DNA from 3 places in the Mesorhizobium sp. IMUNJ 23033 genome. Region 2 is predicted to be linked to each of the others. Evidence: predicted binding sites of a transcription regulator. Region 2 holds the regulator's gene; each other region holds the start of a gene.

Region 1 (6,634 bases), on a different contig from region 2:
GAAGACGACGATCAGGAAAGTCGCCAGCAGCACCAGCGCGTCGCCGCGCGACGTGCGCAGCAGTGTGGCGAAGGCCTGCTTCTCGACCATGTTCCAGCACACCACCGCCAGCACGCCGGCCAGCGCTGCCAGAGGGATGTAGCTGGCTAAGGGTGCAGCCACCAACATCAGCACCAGCAGGATCACCGCATGGATCATGCCGGACACCGGCCCGTGCGCGCCGGCCCGCACATTGGTGGCAGTGCGGGCAATGGTGCCGGTGGCGCAGATACCGCCGAACAGGGCCGATGCGATGTTGGCAAAACCTTGCGCCACCAGTTCGCAGTTGGAACGGTGCCGCCGTCCGGTCATGCCGTCGGCGACCACGGCCGACAGCAGCGATTCGATCGCGCCGAGCAGCGCAAAGGCGATGGCATCCGGCAGCACGTCGATCATCCTAGCGAGGCTCACCGACGGGAAGGCCGGCCATTGCAGGCTGCGCGGGATGCCGCCGAAACGGGTGCCGATCGTCTCCGCCGGCAGCGAAAGCAGCGCCACGATGACCGAGGCCAGCCCGATGGCGATCAGCATCGCCGGCCATTTCGGCCGCCAGCGCTTCAGCAAGGCGATGGCCACGATGGTCAGCACCGCCACGAAGGTCGCTGAGAGGTTGATCGTGCCGGCCGCCTCGCCGACCGCCATCAGCTTCGGCACCAATGGCCCGGGTTCCTTGCCGGCAAGCTTCAGCCCGAACAGTTCGACGATCTGGCCGGAAAAGATGATGACGGCGATGCCGGCGGTGAAGCCGACGGTCACCGGATAGGGGATGAACTTGATGTAGGTGCCGAGCCTCAGATAGCCGATGACGAGCAGGAAGATGCCGGCCATCATCGTCGCCAGCAGCAGCCCGTCGACACCGACCCGCGCCGTGGTCGCCGCCACCAGCACGATGAAGGCACCGGCCGGCCCGCCGATCTGGAAGCGGCTGCCGCCGAGCGCCGAGATGATGAAGCCGCCGACGATCGAGGTGTAGAGGCCGCGCTCCGGACTCACGCCCGAGGCAATGGCGATCGCCATCGACAGCGGCAGCGCCACGATGGCGACAGTCAGCCCGGCGATGGCATCGGCCCTGAAGTGCTCGAGCGTGTAGCCCTCGCGCAGCACCGTCACCAGTTTGGGCGTGAACAGTTCAGAGAAAGTTGGCCGTACCGGTTGATGCGTCTTCCGCCGGATCTGATCCATGGACTGCCTTCCGCGTCTCGGAGGCGGCGGGGATCGTCGGCAGGATGTCGGCGGTCGCCGTCGCGACTTTCTTGCGGGCTCAGTTCTGTGGGTTCTGCGGCGCTGGCTTGAGGCGTACGCCCCTGCCGCCGCGCTCGCTGGCCTGGTTCTCGCCGATCAGCTCCACCCCGGCCTCGTCGAGGGCCTGGATGACCTTCATCAGCGTGTCGACCACGCCCCTGACGACGCCGTCGCTCGCTTCCATGCGCTGGATGGTCGGAAGCGAAACTCCGGCGCGCTCGGCCAGCGTCTTCTGATCGATGCCGGCCAGCGCCCTTGCGGCGCGCATCTGCGCGGCGGTGATCATCGGCCAGAACCCTTGTCTGAGTCTGCAGTGTCAATGGATAATATAAGGATCATGATGTTTCAAGCATCATTACAAACAGATGAAACATGGGTCATTCGCTATCCGTCACCGCTTTGCGCCGCTGCAGCACGCGCGCCACGAGCCAGCACAGCATGGCCCAGGCGAAGCCGGCGCACCAGCCGGCCAGCACGTCGGAGGGCCAGTGGACGCCGAGATAGACGCGACTGATGCCGACCAGCACGGTGGTCAGCACCGCGAGGCAGAGCACAAAGATCTTCGTCGTCCGGCCATGCAGGAAGCGGGCCGCCAGCGAGCCGAGCGTCAGATAGGTCACCGCCGACAGCATGGCGTGGCCGCTCGGGAATGAGAACGACGTCTCGTTGACGAGATGCGAGACGAGATCCGGCCGCGGCCGATCGATGCCGGCCTTCAGCAGGCTGGACAACACCTGGCCGCCGGCCACGGCGACGAAGATCAGCAGCGCCGTTGCCGGCCTGCGGATCATCAAGAGATAGACGATCACCGCTGCCGTGATCAGCACCAGCACACTGGCGCTGCCGAGGCTGGTGATGTCGCGCATCGCCCCTTCCAGCCACGGCGGCCCGATCGGGCTGTCGGGTTGGCCCGCCTTGCGGAAGGCGAGCAGGATTTCGGTATCGAAGGCATGCGCCGTGCTCGCCCGCGCCACCTCCATCAATTCCTCGAAACCCCACAGCCCGCCGGCGATCACCAGGCCGGCCAGCAGCACCGGGAATTCGATGCGGTTGAGCAATGCGTGAGCGAAGGTCTTCATCGGGTCCCGCTAGAGTGGTTCATCGTTTCACGGAAACGCCGAACCGCTCTTTCCCTTTGTTTTTGGCGCAATTCCGAACGGAAAACCGTTTCACACTTTTCCTGAAATTGCTCTAGAGGCGCGTTTGCAGATAGGGCCCGAGCATGATCAGCGCCACCGCCGCGACCGCCAGCACGATGCCGGTCGCCTGCAGCGCGTTGACGCGTTCGCCGAAGAACACCAGCGCCACGACATTGACCGACACCAGTTGGATCACCGCCGACAGGCTGAACGACACCGACATGCCGAATTCGCGGATCAATCTCAGCATGATAAGATTGCCCAGCGAATAGAGCGCCAGCGTCACCACGATCTTGCCCAGGCTCGGCGCCAGCCCCCATTGCTTGGCCGCCGTTGCCGCCAAGAGGAAGATCACGGTCGAAATGCCGAGCTGAAGTAATCCGGAAAGACTCACTTTTTGCCCCTGAATGACGTTTGTGGCAGCCCTTGTTTCCGAAGCGTGCCGGGACGTCAAGCAACGTCCATCGCACCAAGGTCCGGCTGGTGATTGAACCCGGCTTAAAATGTCACGAAAGTGTGATCAGCCGACTGTAAGGGTCGAACAGGTACCCATGCTCCAGCCACACCAAAAAGCCAGAGGCAAGTCTCATGACCGACGATCGCTCCCCCGACGCCCGTTTCCGCACCAGCCTGCTCGAGGAAAATGACGGCCCGGCCACCAACCCTACCGACAACCGCACCATGGGAGAGATCATAGCCTCGCGCTTCTCGCGCCGCGGTTTTCTGAAAGGTTCGCTCGCCGTCTCGGCCATTGCCGCCACCGTCAGCCCGCTGGCATTGGTCAGCGCCAACAATGCCCGCGCCGCCGAAGGTTCGGCCTTCTCCTTCGACGAGCTCGAAGCCGGTATCGACGACAAGCATCACGTAGCACCCGGTTACGATGCCGATGTGCTGCTTCGCTGGGGCGACCCGCTGTTTGCCGATTCGCCTGAATTCGACCCGACGAAGCAGTCGGCCGAGGCCCAGCTGAAACAGTTCGGCTACAACAACGACTATGTCGGCTATATCCCGATCGACGGCTCGGCCGAGCACGGCCTGCTGGTCGTCAACCACGAATACACCAACTCGCACCTGATGTTTCCGGGCATCGTGAAAATCGTCGACAAGGACGGCAAGAAGGCGCTCGAAGTCGCACCGCTCAGCAAGGAGCAGGTCGATGTCGAGATGGCAGCACACGGCGGCACCATCGTCGAGATCCGCAAGGACGGCGGCAAATGGCAGGTCGTGCGCGACGGCAAGCTCAACCGCCGCATCAGCTCCAACACCGAAATGGCGCTGTCCGGCCCTGCCGCCGGCCATGACCGCCTCAAGACCAGCGCCGACCCGTCCGGCACCAAGGTCATCGGCACCTTCAACAATTGTGCCGGCGGCGTCACGCCCTGGGGCACCTATGTCATGGCCGAGGAAAACATCCACGGCTATTTCTCCGGCGAACTGCCGGCCGACCACAAGGAAGCCACCAACTACAAGCGCCTCGGCATTCCCGAAGGTGCCTATGAGTGGGGCGCGCACTATGACCGTTTCGACCTCGCCAAGGAACCGAATGAGGCCAATCGCTTTGGCTGGATCGTCGAGGTCGACGTCAACGACCCAGCTTCGACGCCGCGGAAGCGCACCGCCATGGGCCGCTTCAAGCATGAGGGCGCCGAATCGATCGTCGCCAAGGATGGCCGCGTCGTCTTCTATCTCGGCGATGACGAGCGCTTCGACTATGTCTACAAATTCGTCACCAAGGGCACGTTCAACCCGAACGACCGTGCCGCCAACATGAACCTGCTCGACGACGGCACGCTGCATGTCGCCAAGTTCGTTGAGGACGGCTCGGTCGAATGGCTGCCGATCGTCTTCGGCCAGGGCCCGTTGACGGCCGAAAACGGTTTTGCCGATCAGGCCGACGTGCTGATCGAGACGCGCCGCGCCGCCGACCTGCTCGGCGCCACCAAGATGGACCGCCCCGAGGACATCCAGCCCAATGCCGGCAACGGCAAGGTCTATGTCATGCTGACCAACAATTCCAAGCGCAAGGCAGAGCAGGTCGACGCCGCCAACCCGCGCGCCGAGAATGCCTTCGGCCACATCATCGAGATCGTCGAGGACGGCGGCGACTTCACCTCCACCAAGGGCAAGTGGGAAGTGCTGCTGAAATGCGGCGATCCCGCGGTGGCCGAAGTCGGCGCCACCTTCTCGACGGCGACGACAGCCAATGGCTGGTTCGGCATGCCGGACAATTGCGCCGTCGATTCGGCCGGGCGCTTGTGGGTCGCCACCGACGGCCAGGGCCCGAAGGCCACCGGCCGCACCGACGGCCTGTGGGCGGTCGACACCGAAGGCACCGCGCGCGCGACGTCAAAGCTGTTCTTCCGCGTGCCGATCGGCGCCGAAATGTGCGGCCCGCTGTTCGCGCCGGACGACCAGACCGCTTTCGTCGCCGTCCAGCATCCGGGCGACGGCGGCGAGGACTGGGAGCCCTTTGGCCGGCCGTCCTACTATGAGGACCTGTCGACCCGCTGGCCCGACTTCAAACCCGACATGCCGGTGCGGCCGTCGGTGGTCGCCATCACCAAGCAGGGCGGCGGCAAGATCGCGGTCTGACACGGCCAGTCTGGAGAGATTGGACAATCGAGGAGGGATTTCGGCAACCCGAAATCCCTCCCTTTCTATTTAGGGATCTATCAAGCCTCGGGAAAGATTGGCAATTTAAGCGTGGCGCCCTAGGTCTTTATCAGGAGATCGCCATGCCGAAATCCATTTATGATCGTGGCCTGCTCAAGCCTGCTGATATCGCCAGGCTGCAACGCGTCTTTGACGAAGCCTGCCAGCGGCGCGAAGCCCATCCCGAGTCAGCCGAGGCGCGGGAAATCGCCCTGACCCTGCTTGCACTGCACAACGCCGGCATGGTCGAGGAGGACATGCTAATGGAAGCCGTTGGTTTCCGGCGGCTTGATTCAAAGTCGGCTTGATGTCCACGGGAACAGCCGCTCACGCGCCCCTATGCAGCATGTTGGACCACGGCCATATTCATCGTGCTTCTCAGCCGGAAGCCAATCGACTCGTATAGTCTTATGGCCGCAGCGTTGGTGACATAGGCATGGAGATAGGGAACTTCGCCGCGCGCCATGATCTGGTTTGCCACGAACAGGGACAGCAGCCTGCCCAGGCCGCGGCCGCGAAAGTCCGGATGCGAGCACACGCCACTGAGTTCGGTATAGCCAGGTTGCTTCATGCGGTCGCCGGCCATCGCCGCAAGTCTGCCGTCGATCTTCACGCCCCAGAAATCGCCGAGGCTCAACGCCTCAGCCGTGAACGGGCCAGGCTTGGTGACCGATGCCAGGGCGAGCATGTCGGCGGCGTCGTTTCGCGTCAGGCGTTGCACACGCTCGTCGGACACGATCGGCAACGGCTGTTCGGCTGTCATCTGCACCAGGCACGCGGTCGAAACCGCAGAAAGCTCCGCAGGCAAGACGATTGCATCCGCCTGGACCAGGATGGTGCTCTCGAGTGGGGGAATGAGCCTACTGAGCGCCTGCTGGCTTTCCACGTCGTCCGCGGCAGTGCCGGCGAAAGGAACAATTGATGGCCAGTATCGCCTAGCGAGGTTGTCGCCTTGCGCGAAAGCCTTATGTCGTGTCGCGAGCGCGCTCCATATAGGGCGGTCAAGCAGGTGCTTCATTGCACGACTGCCCCGGCCTTCTCGACACGACGGTCGATGGGAGCCGCCGCAAGCCCGTCTTCGATGGCGGCCAGTTGATCCAGAAGCGGCCCCGAAAGATCTGCACACAAATCCGCGACGGCTTTCTCGATGCGTGGCCAGACGTCGCGCTTCGCAACATCGACCAGCCGTCGACCGTCCCGGGTGAGCGAGACAATCCTGCGCCGCTGGTCGTTGTTTGACTGGCCGACTTCGACCAACCCCAATTCGGCCAGAAGCGAGACGCTTCGCGTGACGCCCGGCTGCGCAATCCCAAGAGACTGCGCCAGTTCACCGACCGGCAGCGGCCCGAGCCTGTCGAGCGCGGCAAGGAGCGGATACTGGCTCGACTGAACCGGGACATCCAGGCGATCGAGCACTCGCTGCGTATCCGCCTGCAACTGCTCGCCTAAACGCTTCAACCTGCTGCCCAGGCACAAGAAGCCAAGAGATCGAATGACGTCTTCCATGATCAATCCGTCTAGACGAAACAATAACATGTTATATAATAATGCATGGAAAGTCA
Region 2 (6,634 bases):
AAAAGCGACTTGACAGTGTTGCCGCCAGGCGTCGTGAAGTCCGTGACGCCGGCAATGTCGGTCATCTTCTTGCCGTCGGCCAGTTGCGAGGCAATCTCGGCGGCGTTCTTGCCGAGCTCGCGCGCATCCTTCCACACCGACACGGTCTGCGTGCCGAGCGCGATGCGATTCAGCGCGGCGTGGTCGCCGTCCTGGCCCGAAACCGGAACGGTTCCGGCCAATCCCTGCGCCGTCAGCGCGGCAACGACGCCGCCGGCGGTGCCGTCATTGGCCGCCACCACCGCATCGACCTTGTTGTCGTTGGCGGTCAGGAACTGTTCCATGTTCTTCTGCGCATTGGCCGGCAGCCAGCCGTCCGTATAGGCCTCGCCGACATTCTTGATCTTCCCGCCGTCGATGGCTTCCTTCAGCACTTCCATGGAGCCGGCGAACAGGAAATCGGCGTTCGGATCGGCACCCGAACCCTTGATGAAGACGTAGTTGCCTTCGGGCTTCGCCTTGAACACTTCGCGGGCTTGCATGCGGCCGACTTCCTTGTTGTCGAAGGTCAGGTAGAACACGTCCTTGTTCTCGATCAGGCGGTCATAGCCGACGACCGGAATGCCCTCGTCAAGCGCCTTCTGCACCGCCGGCCCGATGGCCGAGGCGTCCTGCGCCAGCACGATCAGCGCATTCGCACCTTGCGAGATCAGGCTTTCGACGTCGGTCAGCTGCTTGCCGGGATTAGACTGTGCGTCGGCGGAAATGTACTTGTCGCCGGCGGCTTCGATCGCTGCCTTCATCGCCGCCTCATCGGTCTTCCAGCGCTCTTCCTGGAAGTTCGACCACGACACGCCGATGACCTTGTCCTTCGCCTGCGCGACCGACGCCAGCGTCAGCGACATGGCGACACCCGCCAGCATGGCGACTGCAAATTTCTTCATGATATCCTCCCTGCGCCGCGCACGGCGCGACAAACTGACCCGAAGGCCGGCACAAGGCTCTCTTTTTTTCGAGCCTCGAAAAAATACTGATCCAACGCCGAAGCGCTGTCAACATCGATTCTGACGGTTTTTGACGGCCGTCGAATTTTTTTCGGGTCTCGGAATAAATAAATGACAGGACTTCCCGATTCTGCCAATATTCAGTGAGCGCGTCGACGGCCTTCGACGTTCACGAAGCGGCGGCGGCAGGGAGGAGACGCAGGCCATGTCGGTTGGAATCCGCCACGACGATCTACGCCGGCGCAACCGGGCGATGGTGATTTCGGCCGTGCGCAGGGCTGGCCAGCCGTCACGGACCGAGATCGCCGCGACCACTGGCCTCAGCCATTCGACCATTTCGGCGATCTCCTCCGACCTGATCCAGGAAGGCATCCTGACCGAGAGCAAGCCCAGCGAAGCGGCTTCGCTGAAGCGCGGCCGGCCACAGGTCGGCCTCGGCCTCAATCCGGAAGCCACCGCGGTGATGACCGTGGTGCTGTCGCTCAACTTCCTCTCCGTCGCCGTCATCGATTATGCCGGGCAGGTCATTGCCGAAGAGCAACGCCGCCTGGACACGCTGACCATGCCGCGCGACGAGCTGATCGGCGAATGCACGGCGATAGTCCGGCGCCGGTTCGAGGATCCCGATCTCGATGTCCGCAGCGTCGCCCGCATCGCGATGGGCATCCAGGGCATCACCGACACCCATGCCCGCGCCATGCTGTGGTCGCCGATCACGTCGCTGACCGACATCCCCTTTGCCGACATTCTGGAAGGCGAGTTCGGCATTCCCGCTACCATGGAAAACGACTGCAACATGATGGCGGTGGCGCTGCAATGGCGCGATCCCGAACGCTACCGCGACGATTTCATCGCCATCCTGCTCTCGCACGGCATTGGCATGGGGCTGGTGCTGAAGGGCGAACTGTTCACCGGCACTCATTCGTCCGGCGGCGAGTTCGGCCACATGATCCACCGGCCGGGCGGCGCGCTCTGCCGCTGCGGACGGCGCGGCTGCGTCGAAGCCTATGCCGGCAACTATGCCATCTGGCGCAACGCCAGGATGATGAGTGAGGATGCCGAACCGACCGATGTCGGCGACGCCGACATGCGCGCGCTCGCCGCCCGGGCGCGCGAGAGCGACGGGCCGGAGCGCGAAGCCTACCGCAAGGCGGGCGAGGCGCTCGGCTTCGGCCTTGGCAGCCTGTTCGCGCTGATCGATCCCGCACCCGTCGCCATGGTCGGCGTCAGCGCCGCCGCTTTCGATCTGATCGAACCGGCGCTGCGCGAGGCGATTGCCCAGACCGCCGGCGGCCAGCACTCGAAATCGATCTCCTTCGACACCGAGCCGAATGAGTTGCCGCTGATCCGCGAGGGCTGCGCCATGCGCGCGCTTGGCTTCGTCGACCAGGAGATTTTCGCGCCGGGCGTCCAGCAGCGAACGGGTTCGGCAGGAAAGAACGTGGCTTGATCGCGACTTGAGATGTGTTGAGGCCAGGCCGCGCCGTTCGCAGGCCTGAATATCAGCACATACCTAATCTTCCCGGATCGCGTATCCTGCCCCGCGGATGGTGCGGATGACGTCGGGCATGCGGCCATTGTTGACCGCCTTGCGCAGCCGGCCGACATGCACGTCGACCGTTCGCTCGTCGATATAGATCGTCTCGCCCCAGACATTGTCGAGCAGCTGGCTGCGCGAGAACACCCGGCCCGGATGCCGCATCATGAATTCGAGCAGCCGGAACTCGGTCGGCCCGAGCCTGATCTCGCTCTTCTTGCGGTAGACCCGGTGCGACTCGCGGTCGAGCACGATGTCGCCGACCTTGAGCATGCTGGACAGCACTTCCGGCTTGGCGCGACGCAGCAGCGCCTTGACCCTGGCCATGAATTCCGGCGTCGAGAACGGCTTGACCAGATAGTCGTCGGCGCCGGTGGAGAGGCCGCGCACGCGGTCGCTCTCTTCGCCACGCGCCGTAAGCATGATGATCGGCAGCCGCTCGGTCTCGGGCCGCATCCTGAGGCGCCGGCAAAGCTCGATTCCGGAAACCGCCGGCACCATCCAGTCGAGCACCAGCAGGTCGGGAACGTTTTCCTGCAGGCGGATCTCGGCTTCGTCGCCGCGCGTCACCACCTCGACCTGGTAGCCTTCGGATTCCAGATTGTAGCGGAGCAGCACCCCCAGCGGCTCCTCGTCCTCCACCACCATGATGCGTGGCGCTATCATCAGTCGGTTACCCCTGTCATGCAGCCGGCGCGGACATCGCTGTCTCGTCTTGCTTGGGACGATTGGCTGGCAATTGCGAGCCTGTCAGCACATAGTAGGCGTTCTCGGCGATGTTGGTGACATGGTCGCCAATGCGCTCCAGATTCTTGGCGCAGAACAAGAGATGCGTGCAGGCCGTGATGTTGCGCGGATCTTCCATCATGTAGGTCAGCAGCTCACGGAACACCGAGGTGTATTTGACGTCGATGCGCTCGTCGTCGTTCCGAAGCTTGGCGAGTGCCGCGGCGTCTGCGGCGGCGTATTCCTCGATCACCCCTTGCACCTGGACCAGCACCAACTGCGCCATCACATCGATGGAGTGCGACAGGTCGCGCGGCGTGACGCTGAGGCCGACGGTGCCAACGCGCTTGGCGATGTTCTTGGCAAGGTCGCCGATGCGCTCGAGATCGCCGGCCATGCGGATAGAACCGACCACCGCGCGCAAATCGTTGGCCATCGGCTGGCGCTTGGCGATCAGCGTGATGGCGCGGTCGTCCAGCTCGCGCTGGCGCGCATCCATGATGGCGTCGTCGGAGACCACCCTCTGTGCCAGTGCATTGTCGGAATTCAGAAGGGCCTTGGTCGCCCCGCCGACCATCGCGCCGGCCAGTTCGCCCATGTCGGAGATCAGCTTGCTGATCTGCCCGAGATCCTCGTCGAAAGAGGCGACGGTATGATGTTCACCCATGATCCTGTCCTCGTGCCTGAAAGTTGCCGCCGGACCACTCAGCCGAACCGGCCGGTGATGTAGTCCTGCGTGCGCTTGTCGTCGGGGTTGGTGAACATCTTGTCGGTGGCGCCCTCCTCGACCAGATAGCCGAGGTGGAACATGGCCGTGCGCTGCGACACACGCGCCGCCTGCTGCATCGAGTGCGTGACGATGACGATCGTGTAGTTTTGACGCAGCTCGTCGATCAGCTCCTCGACGCGGGCTGTGGCGATCGGGTCGAGCGCCGAGCAGGGCTCGTCCATCAGGATCACTTCCGGCGACACGGCGATGGCGCGCGCGATGCACAGGCGCTGCTGCTGGCCGCCGGAAAGGCCGGTGCCGGGCTCTTGCAGACGGTCCTTCACCTCGTTCCAGATCGCCGCCTTCTTCAGGCTCGATTCGACGATCTGGTCCATGTCGGCCTTGCGCTTGGCCAGCCCGTGGATGCGCGGACCGTAGGCGACGTTCTCGTAGATCGACTTCGGGAACGGATTGGGCTTCTGGAACACCATGCCGACGCGGGCTCTCAGTTCGACGACGTCGATGTTCTTGTCGTAGATGTCCTCTTCGTCCAGCGTGATCTTGCCGGTCACCCGCGCCGAGTCGATGGTGTCGTTCATGCGGTTGAGGCAGCGCAGGAAGGTCGACTTGCCGCAGCCCGAAGGGCCGATCAGCGCCGTCACCTGGTTGAGGCGGACGTCGAGATTGACGTCGAACAGCGCCTGCTTGTCACCATAGAACACGCCGACCTTGTCGCCGCGCATCTTGATCACTTCGTTCGACTTGGCGTTCATCTTGTCGCCCACTGCATTTTCGAGGGACTGTTCGGTCATGATGTTCATACAGATACCTTCTTTTACCAGCGCCGTTCGAAGCGGCGCCGCAGCACGATCGCTGTGATGTTCATGGCCATGAGGAAGACGAGCAGGATGATGATGGCGCCCGACATACGCTCGACGAAGGCGCGTTCGGCCTCGTTCGCCCACATGTAGATCTGCACCGGCAGCGCGGTGGCCGGATCGAAAGGCGTCGTCGGATAATCGGCGACGAAGGCCACCATGCCGATCAGCAGCAGCGGCGCGGTTTCACCGAGCGCACGCGCGAGACCGATGATGGTGCCGGTAAGGATGCCGGGGGCGGCAAGCGGCAGGATGTGATGGAACACCATCTGCATCTTGGACGCCCCAAGGCCGAGCGCTGCCGAGCGGATCGACGGCGGCACAGCGGCAAGGGCAGCGCGCGTCGCGATGATGATCGTCGGCAGTGTCATCAGCGTCAGCACCAGTCCGCCGACGAAAGCGGCCGAGCGCGGCATGCCGAGGAAGTTGATGAACACGGCAAGTCCGAGCAGGCCGAAGACGATCGACGGCACCGCCGCCAGATTGTTGATGTTGACTTCGATCAGGTCGGTGAGGCGGTTCTTCTTGGCGAATTCCTCAAGATAGATCGAGGCGGCGACGCCGATCGGCAGCGCCAAAAGCAGCACGATCACCATCATGTAGAACGAGCCGATGATGGCCACGCCCATGCCCGACGTTTCCGGGCGGCTGGAGGCGCCATAGGAGAACAGGCCGGTGTTGAAATGCTCGGCCATCACGCCGTCGGCCTTGAGCTTGTTCATCCAGGCGATCTGCTGGTCCGAGACCTTGCGGCGCGATTCCTCGACACTGAGGTCGATCTGGCCCTTGAAGGCGGAGTCGAGATTGGCGGCGGCGAGGATGTTGACGTCGCGCGTCGTGCCGATGACCGACGGGTCGGCGGCGACGATGTCGCGCAGCTGGACGCGGGCGCCTTCCGACAGGAAGCCCTTGAGCTTCATGACCATCGGCTTGTTGCTGGGATCGATGCCGAGCTTGGCGATCAGCGCGCGTTCGGCGAGCTTGGGATAATTTGCCTTGATCAGCACGCTCGGATCGGTGGCGCGCTTGTTGGACGGATCGATCAGCTTCTCGTCGAAGGTGATCGGCAGCGTCACCGTCGTCTGCCAGAAGGCGGTGTAGCCCTTCGAGACGATGGTGATGAGCATGATGGCGAGGAACGCCAGGCCGACGGAAATCGCCAGCCCGCCATAGATGCGGAAGCGGCGTTCGGCGGCGTAGCGGGCTTTCAGGCCGATATCGCGGCGCGGATGAGCCGCCGCCCGGACCATAGTATCCATGGGAATGTCGGTCATTCGTACTGCTCCCGGTATTTGCGCACGATGTACAGCGCGACGATGTTCATCACCAGCGTCAGCGCGAACAACGTCAGGCCGAGCGCGAAGGCGACCAACGTCTGTGGCGAATTGAACTCGAGATCGCCGGTAAGCTGGTTGACGATCTTGACGGTGATGGTGGTCATCGCTTCGAACGGGTTGACGGTGAGGTTGGCGGCGACGCCGGCCGCCAGCACGACGATCATCGTCTCGCCGATGGCGCGCGAAGCGGTCAGCAGGATGGCGCCGACGATGCCGGGAAGTGCGGCCGGCAGGATCACCCGCTTGATCGTCTCGGAGCGCGTCGCGCCGAGGCCGAGCGAGCCGTCGCGCATGGCGCGCGGCACCGCGGTGATGATGTCGTCGGACAGCGAGGACACGACCGGGATCAGCATGACGCCCATGACCAGGCCGGCAGTGAAGATGCTCTGGCCCTGGATGAAGGGCGAGCCGCCGGTCAGCGCCGCCGAGAGATCGCGCAGGAAAGGCCCGAGCGTGACGACGGC
Region 3 (6,634 bases), on a different contig from region 2:
CGGGTCGAGAACCTGACTGTCACCGCGGCCGCCGGCCGCGTCTCACGCGAGATACTGAGCGAGGTCACGTTCGAGATCAGACGGGGCGAGGTTCTCGGTATCGTGGGGGAATCGGGGAGCGGCAAGAGCACCTTGCTATTGGCCATGCTTGGCCATCTGAAGCGCGGCCTGCATGCGACGGCTGGCACGATCCTCTACGACCGGCAAGACCTCCTACGACTGCCCGCCCCTACCCTCCGGCAGCTACGCGCCTCCCGGCTCGCATTGGTGCCGCAGGGTGCGAGTCTTTCGCTAACGCCGAACCGTCGGGTCGGCCAGCTGCTCAAGGAGGTGATAGACCTTCAGGCCGGGCGCGGCCTGCAAGTTGGTCGAGGCCGTGCGCTGGAGCTGCTGCGCCAGGTCCGCCTTCCCGATGGTGCGACAATGCTGCGTCGCTATCCCCATGAGCTCTCGGGAGGTCAGCAGCAGCGTGTCTGTATTGCCCTCGCGTTAGCTGCCGAACCGGATGTCCTGCTTCTGGACGAGCCGACGACCGGCCTGGATGCCACCACCCAAGGTCATCTGTTGGGACTTCTCGCCGAGCTGAGGCGATCCGCCGGGCTGACCATGGTGGTCGTCAGTCACGATATCGGCGCGATTGCCCGTCTCGCCCAACGTGTGGTGGTGCTCTACGGGGGCCAGATCGTGGAGGAAGGGCCCGTGGACCGACTGCTGACCAGGCCGGCACACCCCTATACACGCGCCCTTCTGGCTTCGATTCCCCGTCTGGATGGGGCAGGCATTCCTCCGGCTCCAGCTGAGGCGATGCCCCTGGCGGGGATGCAAGGCTGCGGCTTCGCGCCGCGCTGCGGGCGCGTTGAAACAATCTGCAATACGACACGGCCCGGCTTGCAGGTCCTGCCGGCGGGGGCTGGGCATGCGAAGTGCCATTTCGCGCTGGAAAGCGCGCCGCAGCCGATGCCCGCCATTGCTCTCCGTTCAAGCGCCGCTGCTCCAACCGTCAGCCCGCTGCTCCGTGTCGAAGGCCTCAGCGTTATCTATGGCAGCTCCGGCAGATTGGCACGCCGTCTCGGCCTGTCGCCGCTTCCCGCTACCGCGCTGCGGGACGTCAGCTTTGAACTCTCTGCCGGCGAGACCCTCGGGCTGGCGGGGGAATCCGGGTCCGGCAAATCGACGCTTTTAAAAGTGATCGCGGGCCTGGTCCGCCCCAGCGGCGGGGGTGCTGCACTTGCGGCCGGCGACGGAGGCGCGCTCGTGCGGCTCGCGGGAGAGGCCGAGTTTCGAAGTCTGGAAACCCGTCGACGCATGCAACTCGTGTTTCAGAATCCCGACGCATCGCTGAATCCCCGGCAGACTGTAGCGGAGATCATCGCAGCGCCGTTGCGCCTCTATTTCGGGGTGACGGGAGCGCGCGCCCGCCGCCGGGCCGCCGATCTTATGCGGCAAGTGAGACTTCCGCTGCGCTATCTGGATCGTCTGCCCGGACAGCTTTCGGGGGGCGAGAAGCAGCGTGTTGCCTTGGCGCGAGCGCTCGCAGCCGAGCCTGATGTATTGCTTTGCGACGAGGTCACCTCGGCGCTCGACGTGTCGGTGCAAGCCGCTGTGCTGGAGCTTCTTGCCGACATAAAGCGTGAGCGGCGCCTGGCTTTGGTCTTCGTGTCCCACGATCTGGCAGTGGTCCGGGCGATTGCCGACAAGGTGCTCGTGCTTTATCGCGGCCAAAGCTGCGAGACGGGAACGACCAATCTCTTCTACGGCCCGCCATTCCACCCCTATACGCATGCTCTTCTCGACGCGGCCCGCAACCTTGCGCCTCAGCCGGCACCGGGAGGCGTCTCAGCGGGCACCGAAGTGCCGCCGTCAGCCGAGGGCTGCGCGTTCTACGACGCTTGTCATAGGAGGATCGCGGACCTTTGCGGGACCGTTCGCCCGCCATTGCAGGGGCATCCCGCGCATCACGCGCTCTGGTGCCACCGGCCGATGGCGGAATTGCTGGCGACAGCTGGTCGGCCGGCGCAGGGCGAGAAGAAGTCACTCCTGCAGGCGTCCCCCGTCTGACTGATGAGCGCCGGCGCAGGGAAACGAGGATCGAACTCAGGCATGCCAGCGATCATGATGGCCACTTGCTCGCCCGGAGTGTTCGGCGCCGGTGCGAGATCATCGGCAGGTACGGCCAGCCCTCAGATCGCATGCACCAAACGTCAACCGCTCGATTTGAAGGGCAATTCTGAAATGACACGTCGCAAACTTCTTTTGATTATGATCGACGGCTTAAGTGCAGACTATTTCGAGAAATACCACAGTCGCCTTCCAGCCATGTCGTCGTTGGCAGAGGAAGGATATTTGGTTCGGCGGCTACAGTCTGCCGTGCCGGGTACCTCGATGCCGGGCCGTGCTTCGATCCTTACAGGGACCGGAGCCGAGGTACACGGGGTGTTTGGCAACCGGATCTTGAGTGACGGGATATTCGTCGCCGCCGAGGCCGAACACGTCCTTGTCTCGACCATTGCAACCCTAGCCTCTCGAGCCGGCTACGATGTGGCGTGCATCGGCCACGCGCTGATTAACCCGGAAGATACGTCTGTCTACATTCCGCCGTGCTGGCTGCGTGGCCCCGGCTTCACGAAGATCCCCGCCGATGGAACCATCCCGCCATTGCTGAAGGTGAAAGATCCGCGGGGTCGGCTGGTGACTTTCCCGCTACCCTCTTACATGCCTGAGTCCAAGGAGCCTAACGAAGTGTCACGCCTTACGGGGATGCTGATTGGTGACCAGCTCACCGTCGCTGTGGCAGCAAGCCTGATCGGCTCGGAGGAGCCGCCTGATGTTGTCGTGACGGAGATCAACGTCCCAGATGCATTCCAGCACGACTTCGGTTATGAGAGCGAGGAGGCCCATTTCGCGATTGCATTCGCCGATTCTCTCGTCGGTCTTTGCCTTGACAGTTTGCGCAGAGCTGGGAGGCGCGACGAGTACACGATCGCGATCGTCAGCGATCATGGGCACGGCAACATCAAAACATCAATCTTGCCAGATCTGATTATTCCCGGACGGGTTTGGCAATCCGAAGGTGCAACACTTCATGTCCTGGTCGAGAACGATATAGATCGCCAGGAGGTGACTGAGCGGTTGGCCCGATTTGGCGCTGAACCCTGGACCGATTCCCATTTGCCCACTCGGATTCGTGAACGCATCGCCACGTTCGTGGCGCCTGCAGGACATGATTTTGAGGAGACACCGGCCCATCATCCAGCAGGCCAACCGCTCGGCCAGCCCAAATATAGGTCCACTCATGGGTTCCGTCCGGGCGCACCTGCGGACGATCGCGTCTGTATAATGTCCGGACCGGGCATCCCAAATGCGGTCGTAGACAAGGCTGAGCCGACGCGCTTTGCTCCGACGCTTGCACGCGTGCTTGGACTGCCACTTGACACTTTTCCTGATCGCCCGCTGTTTTGATAATGGGTTATTCGGCGAGTCGGCAAGGAACGTTGATCAATGAAGCGTTGGGAAGTGGTTCGCTCCTCTCTCCTCAGTGATATCGGTGCGGGTGCGTTCGAGAAGGGGCGCCTCCCCGGCGATCTCGTCTTGGCAGAGCGGTTTGGCGTCAATCGCCACACCGTTCGAAACGCGATCAAGGCGCTTGAATCCGAAGGTGCTCTTCGAGTTCAACACGGTGTCGGCACTTTCGTTGCGGAAGATTTCGTTTCCCACAAATTGGACACCGACCCAAGATTTACCTACAAACTTCTTGGCCAGAACAAATCGGTTAAGCGCGAGATTCTGTCGGTCGCCCAGGTCTCGGCTGGGCCCGAGATTGCCAAACATCTTAAGATCGCCCCGTCTGCGCTGGTCACCGAAGTCAAATCGATCTCATTCATCAACGACTGGCCTCTGGCGACTGGAGCGGCTTATCATCCTGCCGATAGGGTTCCAGGTCTCGCGGCTGCCTTTGAGGGATCAAACTCCTTTACCGCAGCCCTGAAACGCTGCGGGATAGCTAAATACAAGCGCAAGTGGACCCGTATAACGGCGCGCCGGCCGACGCAGCAGGAAACTCAGTTGCTGCGCATATCGTCGTCAAGCCCCGTTTTCTATGAGACCAATGTCGACGTCACTCCGGACGGCGCACCGATAAAATACGCGTTCGGCGTGATCCGAAGCGACAGGTACGAATACCTTATCGAAGCCGACAGCTGAGACGCTACGGTCGTTTCGGCTTGTCGGTCTTCGCAGCAAGCGAAGCGTTTTTTGCTGGTTTCACCGGGCAAGCTCAACAGCCTGTCATCAAACTGTCGCAACCGCTATCTATTAAACCATCAAGATACCTAGACATCTATGTAGCTCTCAGCCGAAGTCGTGGCGAACGGCGCGGCGTGAGGTCGATTACCAGAGCGGTGACCACAAAGTGCGAAATGATGTTGAAAGAAGGCAGCGATGGATGGCGGTCCTCGCGCGTGCAAGCTGCCGGGAGCTTGAACAGGCGTATCTGGATTTGCTGAATGCGCCGGCTTACGTTTTGCTGCGACCACCGGAGAGCGGCCTCGTCCTTTTGCAAGGACGGGCGGGTGAGACCGGGCCCTCCTTCAATGTCGGAGAGGCCACGATGACGCGCTGCGCGCTGAAGCTTCTCGATGGCACGACCGGATTTGCATTCGTTCTGGGTCGCGATCAGCGACAGGCGGAACTCGCGGCACTGTTCGACGCGCTTTTGCAACGAGGCGATGAGACAGCGTCGGCGACATTGAAAGTCATCTCCAAATTCGAACGCGCGCAATCCATGCGCCGTGATCTCAAGAGTCGCAAGGCAGCCTCGACGAAGGTCGATTTCTTCGCAATGACTCAAGCCAGAGAACCCAAATGATGAGCGCTATGGATACGGCGGGGATTGAACCCGGCTTCGCGGATCCGGTCTTCGATAGCCAGCATACGTTCCGGTGCATCCTGGAAGCCTATGGATACGTCGGACGCCCTCAGATCCTATCGCGCGCACATACCCGGATCGGCCCTCTCGATCCCGCAACCGTCGCAGTTTGTCTGACATTGACCGACCTGGAAACGCCGATCTGGCTCGATCCGGCGTCAGGTTCGAAGGCGGTTCGCGATTTCCTCGCGTTCCACTGCGGCGTGCCGGTTACCAGCGCGGAAACATCTTCGTTCGCCGTTGTTTGCGATCCCATGAGCATGCCCCGCCTGGAGCAGTTCGCGCTCGGCACCGACATCGAGCCTCAAACCTCGACAACAGTTGTCATTCAGCTCCCCGCTTTTGACGGCGGTCCGTCACTGCGGCTGCGCGGCCCCGGCATCCCAGGGGACATCGCGCTGGCGGTCGCAGGTCTTCCTTCCTGGTTCTGGGAAGACTGGCAGGCCAACCACGAGCTCTATCCGATCGGGGTGGATGTTCTCTTCACCGCCGGGAGCTCGGTGATCGCCCTTCCCCGCAGTATTTCAGTGGAGTTTTAGATGGCTTATGTTGCCGTAAAGGGGGGCGAGCAGGCAATCCTGAACTCGCACCGCCTGATCGCGGAAGATCGCCGCGGAGAGGCTTCGGTTCCCGAACTGACAGTCCGCCAGATTTCCGAGCAAATGGGCCTGGCTGTCGACCGGGTGATGTGCGAGGGGTCCGTCTATGACCGGGAACTTGCAGCTCTGGCGCTGAAGCAGGCGCAAGGGGATGCCGTCGAAGCGATTTTCCTCCTGCGCGCCTATCGCACGACCATGCCGCGCTTTGCTGTCTCCAATCCGCTGGACACGGCTCAAATGGTCATTCAGCGGCGCATTTCGGCGACGCTCAAGGACATTCCCGGTGGCCAGGTGCTTGGTTCGACCTACGAGTACACTCACCGGCTCCTTGACTTCGACCTTCTCGATCCGGCGCCTCCCCAAGACACAAAGGCCAATGTCGCGGACAGGCCGCTTGAATCCGCCGCCGGTCGCGCCTTCGACAGCTTTTCTGACGAAGGACTGATCGAAGTCGAAATGGCGTCGGCTGAACAGCAGGCCGTTTTCGATCTGACGCGAGAGCCTCTGAGCCTTCCGGCGGGGCGCGATCAGCGCCTGCAGAATCTCGCCCGCGGCGATGAAGGCTTCGTGGTCGGCTTGGCCTATTCCGCGCTGCGGGGATATGGCGCTGCCCATCCCTACGTTGGCGAAACGCGCGTTGGAGACGTTGCCGTCGAGATCATTCCGGAGGAACTTGGCTTTGCGGTTTCCATCGGAGACATCACCGTAACAGAGTGCCAGATGCTGGACCTGTTTGGCGGCTCGGAAGATCGACCTGCCCAATTTACGCGGGGTTATGGTCTCTCCTTTGGAAAGAGCGAGCGCAAAGCCATGGGGATGGCGGTCGTCGATCGATCCCTGCGCTGCCGCGAACTGGGTGAGGAAGCGCGCTATGCGGTTCAGGATGAAGAGTTCGTGCTGGCCCACACCGACAATCTCGAAGCGGCCGGATTTGTCTCGCATCTCACCCTGCCGCACTACGTCGACTTCCAGGCCGACCTGCAATTCCTACGGCAGTTGCGGGAAGAGCAGAGTGGCGACCGTCTAGACAAGGAGGCAGCGGAATGACCGCCAATCAACAGGGTGCCGCCCGCAACGGCGGCCGCTCATCCTATAATTTTGCTTATCTCGA

What was found. Region 2 encodes PhoB, which activates phosphate uptake and scavenging genes when phosphate is short. Its sites were predicted from a motif close to TGTCATNNANCTGTCAT; they were not measured.
Region 1: ACFX5Q_RS23970 (PhoX family protein) is a predicted target of PhoB. The motif match lies at 2,925-2,941, and genes of this name have one in related genera.
Region 3: phnG (phosphonate C-P lyase system protein PhnG) is a predicted target of PhoB. The motif match lies at 4,283-4,299, and genes of this name have one in related genera.

Annotation. Positions count from the first base shown of each region.
Region 1 is NZ_JBJACT010000025.1:811-7,444, forward strand. Features, by position in the region: gene ACFX5Q_RS23950 (SulP family inorganic anion transporter) at 1-1,221, opposite strand, end outside; gene ACFX5Q_RS23955 (helix-turn-helix domain-containing protein) at 1,301-1,567, opposite strand; gene ACFX5Q_RS23960 (phosphatase PAP2 family protein) at 1,659-2,360, opposite strand; gene ACFX5Q_RS23965 (hypothetical protein) at 2,473-2,814, opposite strand; gene ACFX5Q_RS23970 (PhoX family protein) at 3,009-5,012, shown strand; gene ACFX5Q_RS23975 (hypothetical protein) at 5,156-5,380, shown strand; gene ACFX5Q_RS23980 (GNAT family N-acetyltransferase) at 5,410-6,090, opposite strand; gene ACFX5Q_RS23985 (MarR family winged helix-turn-helix transcriptional regulator) at 6,087-6,578, opposite strand.
Region 2 is NZ_JBJACT010000031.1:98,767-105,400, reverse strand. Features, by position in the region: gene xylF (D-xylose ABC transporter substrate-binding protein) at 1-923, opposite strand, end outside; gene ACFX5Q_RS27875 (ROK family protein) at 1,189-2,433, shown strand; gene phoB (phosphate regulon transcriptional regulator PhoB) at 2,497-3,186, opposite strand; gene phoU (phosphate signaling complex protein PhoU) at 3,203-3,913, opposite strand; gene pstB (phosphate ABC transporter ATP-binding protein PstB) at 3,952-4,776, opposite strand; gene pstA (phosphate ABC transporter permease PstA) at 4,791-6,107, opposite strand; gene pstC (phosphate ABC transporter permease subunit PstC) at 6,104-6,634, opposite strand, start outside.
Region 3 is NZ_JBJACT010000050.1:12,621-19,254, reverse strand. Features, by position in the region: gene ACFX5Q_RS32800 (dipeptide ABC transporter ATP-binding protein) at 1-2,058, shown strand, start outside; gene ACFX5Q_RS32795 (alkaline phosphatase family protein) at 2,101-3,459, shown strand; gene phnF (phosphonate metabolism transcriptional regulator PhnF) at 3,499-4,200, shown strand; gene phnG (phosphonate C-P lyase system protein PhnG) at 4,409-4,864, shown strand; gene phnH (phosphonate C-P lyase system protein PhnH) at 4,861-5,463, shown strand; gene ACFX5Q_RS32775 (carbon-phosphorus lyase complex subunit PhnI) at 5,464-6,570, shown strand; gene ACFX5Q_RS32770 (alpha-D-ribose 1-methylphosphonate 5-phosphate C-P-lyase PhnJ) at 6,567-6,634, shown strand, end outside.